Regions from separate parts of the Arthrobacter monumenti genome, predicted to be linked through region 2. Evidence: riboswitches for the same ligand, from Rfam matches in the RefSeq annotation. Region 2 holds a riboswitch; the other holds the start of a gene.
The links. A riboswitch is a leader RNA that binds a small molecule or an ion and turns the genes downstream of it on or off. The one in region 2 is predicted to bind S-adenosylmethionine.
Positions count from the first base shown of each region.

Region 1 (4,208 bases), on a different contig from region 2:
TGGCGGTGCCGCCCACATTGATGCGCCGCATTGCTTCTTCGTCCCGGTTCGGCTGCAGCACCCAGACAAGATGTACGACGACGTCGCACCCCTTGAGTGCGTCGACAAGCTCTGCGTGCCCGCCCGAGGCGACGTCGTGCCGAACCCAGGTGACGCCGTCGTACGGTTCTGCCTTCCCGTCCGGCAGCCGCCGGGCTATTCCGACCAGCTCCACCTCGCCGTCGTACTCTGCTGCTGCCTGCTTGAAGCGCCGCAACAGCGCCGTCCCGACGTTTCCGGTAGCCCCTACGATCGCAATACGCATGCTCTGACGGTAGCAATGCGGCGGCGTCACAACAATGCGCCGCCCGAACCGTACCTAGTGGGCCAGTGCCGCACTTCCGATCCGGAAGCTGCTGCCCTTGTGTTCGTCGGGCAGCTTGTCTCCCTTGTTGAACAGCTTGTTCCGCAGGGTGCCTTCGACGTATTCGGTGGGGTAGGCGCCGCGCTTCTGGAGTTCCGGCACCACGAATTCGATGACGTCCTCGAAAGTCCCGGGGGTGATGGCGTAGGCAAGGTTGAAGCCGTCGACGTCGGTCTCGTCCACCCAGGAAATCAACTGTTCGGCGATTTCCGCTCCGGACCCGACCATGCGCGGACCCAAGCCGCCGATGCCCGCCGACTCGGCGATGTCACGCAGGGTCCACGGCGTGCCATCGTCGTTCACCTTTTGGAAGTTCGTCACCGCGGACTGGATGGCGTTCGAATCCACATTGCCAATCGGCTCGTCCAGGTCATGGCCGGACAGGTCCACGCCCATCCAGCCGGACATCAGCGCCAGCGCCCCTTCGTTGCTGATGTACTGCTGGTAATCCTGGTGCTTCGCGTCTGCCTTCTCCGAGGTCTCGTCCGTGATGATGGTCAGCAGTGTGTAGATGCGCACCGAATGCCGGTCTCGGCCCGCGGCTTCGACGGCGTCGCGGATCTTCTTCACGGTTTCCTTCAGCCGGGTCTTGGTGGGGGAGCCGACGAAGATCGCCTCGGCGTTCCCGGCGGCGAATTCGATGCCGCGGGGGGATGCGCCGGCCTGGTAGATCACCGGAGTGCGCTGCGGTGAGGGCTCGCTGATGTGGCTCAGCGGGACGTTGAAGTATTTGCCCTCGTGGACGATGTTGTGGACTTTGTCCGGGTCGGTGAAGACGCCGGTTTCGCGGTCGCGTACGACGGCGTCGTCCTCCCAGGAGCCTTCCAGCAGTTTGTAGATGACCTCAAGGTACTCATCGGCGTGGTCGTACCGTTCGTCATGCTCCAGTTGGTCCTTCGCGCCCAGGTTCTGGGCCGCGGAGGGCAGGTAACCGGTCACCACGTTCCAGCCGACACGGCCATTGGTGATGTGGTCCAGTGTGGAGAGCCGGCGGGCAAACGGGTACGGATGTTCGTAGGCGGTGCCGGCGGTGATGCCGAAGCCAAGGTGCTCGGTGACGAGGGCCATGGCAGAGACGAGCAGTGCAGGATCGTTGACCGGTGTCTGGGCGGCGGAGCGCACCGCCGCGTCGCGGTTGCCGCCGAACGCGTCGTAGGTACCCAGCACATCGGCGATGAAAATCCCGTCAAAGAAGCCCTTCTCGAGGGTCTTGGCCAGTTCGGTCCAGTAGCGGATATCGGTGTAATTGGCGGACCGGTCATCCGGGTGGCGCCACAGTCCAGGCGACTGGTGGCCGACGCAGTTCATGTCAAAGGCGTTGAAGCGGACGTGCCGCGGGGAGTTCTCGTTCGTTGTCATCGCAGGGGCTCCTTCGAATCGGCCCATGGAATGCACATCCTGCCGCATAGCTCCGCGCCGGGTAGGGCGGGAGAGTCTGCTTCAGCTGATGCTTCTCCATCGGTCCTGGCAGTAGCACCTTTTTCGTGTCGAAACACGACTTGGTTGCTGCGGCTTCAACGATCCAGGTCTCTCGGCCGCTCGGGATGGTTACAGCCTCTATTGGACCCCAAATGGCCCGTGTAACGAAAATTCTCCCCGGTCACAATCCGTAACGCGATTCCTCAGGGGAGGGATGGGACGGTGTGGAGAATCCAATGCGGGTCGCGGCGCAATGGGGCGAGCGTCCTACCTGGGAAGCAACTGCGGGTGGAACTTTTCGGTGACGTCGGGATGGGCGCGCGCCCGGCCCTTGAGCATATTGGCGCCAAAGCTCGAGAGCATCGGGTTGGACGGATCGTCCGTTCTGCCGCGGGACGCAGCTTGTAGGCCGCGGGGGAGCGGAACCGGGTCGATGATTGCGTCCAGGCGCGGAGCCCAGAAGAAGGGCACCGAGTAGCGGTCGACGCCGGGCGGCGGAGCAGTGACGCGATGAACAGTGGCCGTGATGAAGCCGTCGGTGGCAACTTCGAGCATCTCGCCCAGATTGACCACCAGTGCGCCCTCTATCGGCTCCACGGGCAGCCATTCGTCAGATTCCGGCGGCCGCACCTCGAGCCCGCCGACCATGTCCTGCAACAGCAAGGTGACAAAACCATAGTCCGCGTGGACTCCCACACCCTGGTTGCCGGCGTCCTCAACGACGCCACCGACATAATGCACCAGCTTCCCCATCCAGTGCGGAGTGCCGGCAAACGGCTCGTCGAAGTAATCCTCCGGTAGGTCCAGACCCACTCCGATGGCGGAGAGCAGCTCCTGGCCAACGTTGGACATTAGTTCCGCCCAGGCCATGGCGTTCTCCCGCAGCCCCGGCTGAACCTCGTCCGGCCATTGGTTGGGGCCACGGAGCAGCCAATACTGCTGATCCTGCGGATACTCGGCGACGGGTTCACTCTCCGGCGAGTAGTCCAGTTGCTCGCGGGCGTCGGCCTGCCCCTGGGTCCGTTCGGTGCCCATCCGGGTGTACCCGCGGAAGTGCGGGGAGTTCCGGTTGTCCAGCTTGAGCCGCTCCTCCAGAGGCAGGTCGAAGAAGCGTTTCATCGAATCGAGGAGTGCGGACACCTGCCCGTCGGCGGCGCCGTAGCCGGTGATTTGGAAGAAGCCGACGCGATGGGCTGCATCGCGCAGCTGGTCGATGAACTCCGGATTGAAACTGCCATCGGCCAGCCGGGCGGTGCTCATATCCAGGACGGGAATCGTCGCCTGAGGTGCATTCATGTTCGCAGGCTAGCACCGGCGGCCGCAATGAGAAGCATGAACATTACGGTTTAATTCATCTTCCCGGCGTCGCTGTTGGGCGTGAAGCGGACGGCGAAGGGTCCGGGCGGATATACCGCCCGGGCCCCTCATCTATCCTGAGACTGGGTTACCCCATCCCAAGGTCTTTAGCCGTCCTGCTTCTCCATCAGCTTGTCCGGCGGAGTTCCAACAACCTTGATCTTGTCCCAACCGAGGAGCTCGCCCTCGTCGTCGAAGACCACGATCTTATTCCGGCCAGGGCGGGTGTCTTCCGGGGTCGTCACCGTAACGGTGCCGTCCGCGGAAACCTCGTGCCATCCCAGGCTGGAACTTTTGAGGTAGACGTGGACCCAGGCGCCGGCGTCGAGGTTCTCCAGGACGACGTCGGAGGATCCGCGGGGGAACTTCTCATCGTCCAGGCCGAGGTCGATCCTGCTGTCCTTCTTCAGGTCCTTCCGGTCCGCCGGCTCAGGGACGAAATCCGGCTTGCCGTTCCCGTCGTCCTCACCGCCGTCGTCGGTGGTTCCGACCTCGAGCGGCAACACCTCGGCCTTGCCGCCATCGGCACCGCCGAAGGTCTTCAGCGATTCCTCCTGGTACAAGTTCGGATCTCCCGCACCAATGGCGCCGGTGTTGTTGTGCAGGTGCAGGAACAGCGCCTGCGCATCGGTTACGTGCTTGGCCCGGTGTGCCGTGACGCCGTTGCCTTCGTGATCGTCGAACAACAGGTCTGCCGGCCCGTCGAACTCGCCTGGCTCGAACCATACAGCCGGGCGGACCGGGTTGTAGGAGATCCAATCAGTGGAGTCGACCGGAACGGCGTTGCCTTCCTCGTCAGCGCTGTAGTAACTGGTGGTCACTACCCGGTAGCTGATGTCCTTCGCCGCTTCCGGGTTGAGGCCCAGGTCGGAGAATGCAACCGGCAGCGTCATGACATTCGTGTCGAACGGGTTGGTCTTCTCCGTCTGGAAGTCCGCGTTGCCGGCCATGTTGTTCATGACCTGCAGGCCGACTTGCTCTCCGGTTTCCAGGTCGTAGAGGAAGACCAGCACCAGATCCAGTCCGGCTG
Region 1 is NZ_JBTNCY010000012.1:76,095-80,302, reverse strand. It holds gene ACX80B_RS16400 (NAD-dependent epimerase/dehydratase family protein) at 1-304, opposite strand, end outside; gene ACX80B_RS16395 (LLM class flavin-dependent oxidoreductase) at 359-1,762, opposite strand; SAM riboswitch class I at 1,856-1,954, opposite strand; gene ACX80B_RS16390 (isopenicillin N synthase family dioxygenase) at 2,090-3,118, opposite strand; gene ACX80B_RS16385 (S8 family peptidase) at 3,286-4,208, opposite strand, start outside.
Region 1: another riboswitch for S-adenosylmethionine. It lies ahead of ACX80B_RS16395 (LLM class flavin-dependent oxidoreductase); the one in region 2 lies ahead of ACX80B_RS03735 (bifunctional o-acetylhomoserine/o-acetylserine sulfhydrylase).

Region 2 (4,208 bases):
CGTTCATCGGGAACTTCATTATGGGTCTGATTTTCGGTTACTTCTACTCGAGGTACGGCCGGGTGATGCCCCTGGTGATTGCGCACGCCCTTTTGGATATTGGTGCGTTCGTCGGCTTCACCCTCTTCGGCGACGCCCTCGGCTTGGGCTAACTCCGGAGAGGTTGGAGAGGGTCCCGCGCTGAAGGGGACCCCGAACTGGTTGGGTTCCCTGCCCCCGCCCGGTCAGGTAATACCACCTCCGGATCTGCTTCTGCTTCAATCCGGGACATTTAGACATGCGCGCGCATGGCTAATGTCCCAACCTGAAGCCAAGATGTCCTAGCGCCGCTCCTGTCCGGGGGACCAGAGGTGTTTTCGCTTATCCGTTGCCAGTCCTGCTGCCCGCAGCTTCGCCGGAAGATTGGGTGGTGCATCAGGTCCGGCACCCCACACGTCGGACCACAACCACCGGACCATCCCGCGCCCGGTCATCCGCATGGCATCCTCACGGACTTTTTCTGCGTTCAGGATGTCGGATGGCAGATTGCCCTGAAGAAACTCATTACGGGAGTACTTGGCCAGACCGTCGTATTCACCGAGCAGCCGTAACTCCTCCCAGTAGAAGTCACTGATCCCGATCAATGACCCGTCCTCATCCTCGACACGGTACTGCAGCTCCGGCTGAACGAACCCTTCGAGATACATATTGGCTCGACTCGCGGATTCGCCGGGAGAACCTGAGCGTACGTCCGCAAAGCGCATGACGTTTGAAACCCGCTTGAATTTGGTCTTTGAATTCAGTCGTTCCGCGATGGCCATTATTTCGTTCTTACTGAGTGATTCCAACAACTCCTCGCTGTCTGCGTTGAGCACATGATCGGCGGCGGCGACGGCTTGTGGAAACGGAACCGAAAGGGCCAACTCGATGACAGTTTGCGCACGCGTAGTAACCCACAATTCCTTGCGTTGGACCGGTGATTCCAATTCCAGGTCCCGGTGGCTTTGGACGCCTGCGCTCAAACGGCCATGGGTAGACGGTCCAACCTGGACGTGGACATGGTTCTTGGCACCGAAAAACGGAATGCCCCATACCGAAGCTGCCGACTGCCGTGAAAAAATGGGATCGGATGCCGGTCCTTGAGCGACTGCTTCAACTTTCAGACGGTACTGGTCCCACCATGTGAGGTCCTGCCATTCGCGGGCGGGAGCATAGATACCAGGTCTTACCCGGACCAAGACGCCACGCTGCACCTGACGTGCGAGTGATCTTCGATTCTCTCCGGCTCGTTCGTAGTCGCTGACGGATATGAGAGCGTTCGCCATGATTCCAGCGTGCTGTATGGCACCGACCAGCGACAGCGCCATCTTCCTGGACGTGGAAAACCCATCAGTGTCCCGCCTCTGTGGAGGAGAACCGATCAGCGTGGCGGATAACCGGGAGTGCGGACGGGTATCGACTTGGAGCGTGGCGGATCGCTCATGACTAGGGCGTGGCGGACGGGTCCGAACTAGGAGCGTGGCGAACGGTGTAGGTACAACGGTGTAGTACTGAGGTCGGCGACAGGGCCGGTACCGGCGTCACTGGACAGATGAATACACGGTTCTGGAGCCAGAGCGGCGAAAAGCTTCAATCCGGGACAATTCGACATGCGCGCGCCTGTCGAATTGTCCCAAACTGAAGCAAAGGAAGGTGGCGAGGAAGGATCTGCTAGATCTCGACGGTGCCAGTAGGAGTTTCGAACTTCGCGGACATGATGCCCGGAGTACCGTTCGGAGCCATCCACTCGACCTTTACGTCGTCCAGCGGGTTTCCGACGTCGGTCCCGAGCCATTCCGTAACCCGTGCGGCGGAGCCGGCGATGGTCAGGGAGGTCAGCTTCACGTCGTTTTGCCGTGCGTTGGAAGGGTGCAGATCCGGGTCGCCCTCCCACTTAAGCATGTAGGGGACCTGGGGGTCGGCGATCAGACCCTTGATGCCGATCTGCCGCCAGACCAGCTCCCGTCCGTCGGGGAATTTGCGGTTGCCGGGGACGGATTCACGGCCCAGGCGTTGTTCAAACGGAGTCAGGTCATCGACCGCAACGCACCAGCCCATCCAACCGCCGCCGGCTTCCGAGCGGGCCCGGACGGCCTGCCCAAAAGGCGCCTTGTCCGAGGCCGGATGATCCAGCACTTCCACCACTTCGGCATAGTGGCCATCGGTCAGGGGAAAGATCATGTTCCGGGTACCGAAACGAGGATGGACACCACCCTTTACGGCATCTATTCCGAGGGCGTCGGCGACCCTTTCAGCTGTCGCGGCGAGTCCGTCAGGTCCACAGGCATATGAGATGTGATCCAAGCGCATAGTTCATCTTTACACGTTGTGATTCGCGTCTCGACTTAGGCCAACCTAATGCCGGTCCAAGACCCCTCGGCACGTAATTGTTACGCCACTTCATGTCATATTCTTGCCCTCCGCCGATTCATTTCCCACACTTGAATCAGGTCATGAGTGTCAGCAGAGTCTTGTAGACCGCCGGCGTGGTTTAACCGCGCGGACGGGAATGAGATTCAATGCCCCGGCTTGCTGACCGGCAACCCTCCATCCGCGGTGGGGTGCCCCGGGTGAAGACCTGGCATTCAGCCAGAAGGTTGAGTGCAAGCGCGGGTCACATCTCGTGCTGGAATGCACGTTCCAGCCAAGCTCTGTCGGCCCCGATCGACAGGAGTCTTCCATGAGCAATAACTGGTCTTTTGAAACCCGCCAGATCCATGTTGGCCAAGAGCCGGATTCAGCAACAGGCGCACGGGCGCTGCCTATCTACCAAACGACGTCGTTCGTCTTCGACAGCGCGAAGCAGGCCGCCGACCGGTTTGCCCTGGCCGAGCTCGGCCCGATCTACAGCCGGATCGGCAATCCCACCTCTGAAGCAGTCGAGGCACGCATCGCCAGCCTGGAAGGCGGCGTCGGCGCTCTGCTCGTCGCTTCCGGGCAGGCAGCCACCACCTACTCGATTCTCAATGTCGCCGAATCGGGCGATCACATTGTTGCCAGCCCCAGCCTGTACGGCGGCAGCTACAACCTGCTCCAGCACACGCTCCGCAAGCTGGGCATTGAGGTCAGTTTCGTGGCGGATCCGGACAATCTGGACCAGTGGCGCGATGCCGTCCGGCCCAACACGAAGGCGTTCTTCGCCGAGTCGGTCTCGAATCCACGCCAGGACGTGCTCGACATCGAGGGTGTCAGCACGGTCGCGCACCAGGCCGGCGTGCCGCTGATTGTGGACAACACCCTGGCCACGCCGTACCTGATCCGGCCGATCGAGTGGGGCGCCGACGTCGTCGTTCATTCAGCGACCAAATACCTGGGCGGGCACGGCAACGCCATCGCGGGCGTAATTGTCGACGCCGGCAAGTTCGACTACACGCAGGACCCTGAGCGGTTCCCCGGCTTCAACGACCCGGACCCGACCTACAACGGGCTGGTCTTTGGCCGCGACCTCGGCGAAGGCGGAGCGCTCGGCGCCAATCTGTCCTATATTCTCAAGGCGCGGGTGCAGCTGCTGCGCGACCTCGGTTCCGCCGTCGCGCCGATGAACGCGTTCCTGATCGCCCAGGGCCTCGAAACCCTCAGCCTCCGGATCGAGCGGCATGTGGAGAACGGGCAGAAGGTCGCACAGTGGCTTGAGAAGCACGACGCCGTCGAGTCCGTCGCGTACGCAGGCCTGCCTTCCAGCCCGTGGTACGAGCGGGGACGGACCTACAGCCCCAAGGGAATCCCGGCGGTCATCGCTTTCAATATCGACGGCGGGCTGGAAGCCGGCAAGCGCTTCGTCGACGCGCTGGAGCTGCATTCGCACGTGGCCAACATCGGTGACGTCCGGTCGTTGGTCATTCATCCGGCGTCTACCACGCACAGCCAGCTCTCCGATCAGGAGCAGGTCGCCGCCGGTGTTTCACCGGGACTGGTCAGACTGTCGGTGGGGCTTGAGAACATTGAGGACATCCTGGCTGACCTGGATGCCGGCTTCAGGGCGGCCAAGGCAGAGTGAGCACGTCGTCCCAACTGCGAAGGGGATGGAAGGAGCCGGCTCCGTTGGACGGGGCTGGCGCGCCTGCTCATGACCCACTGCACGCAGAAGCGCGCGCAGCGGCAGGTTCGTGGCCGCAGCAGGGTGGACTATGGCTGCTTCCCGACGACGGCGCCCCGGGTTCGGAAACGCCGTCAGCGGAACGCCAACCCAA
Region 2 is NZ_JBTNCY010000002.1:179,402-183,609, reverse strand. It holds gene ACX80B_RS03750 (CPBP family intramembrane glutamic endopeptidase) at 1-152, shown strand, start outside; gene ACX80B_RS03745 (hypothetical protein) at 321-1,304, opposite strand; gene ACX80B_RS03740 (VOC family protein) at 1,690-2,328, opposite strand; SAM riboswitch class IV at 2,468-2,634, shown strand; gene ACX80B_RS03735 (bifunctional o-acetylhomoserine/o-acetylserine sulfhydrylase) at 2,645-4,015, shown strand; gene metX (homoserine O-acetyltransferase MetX) at 4,150-4,208, shown strand, end outside.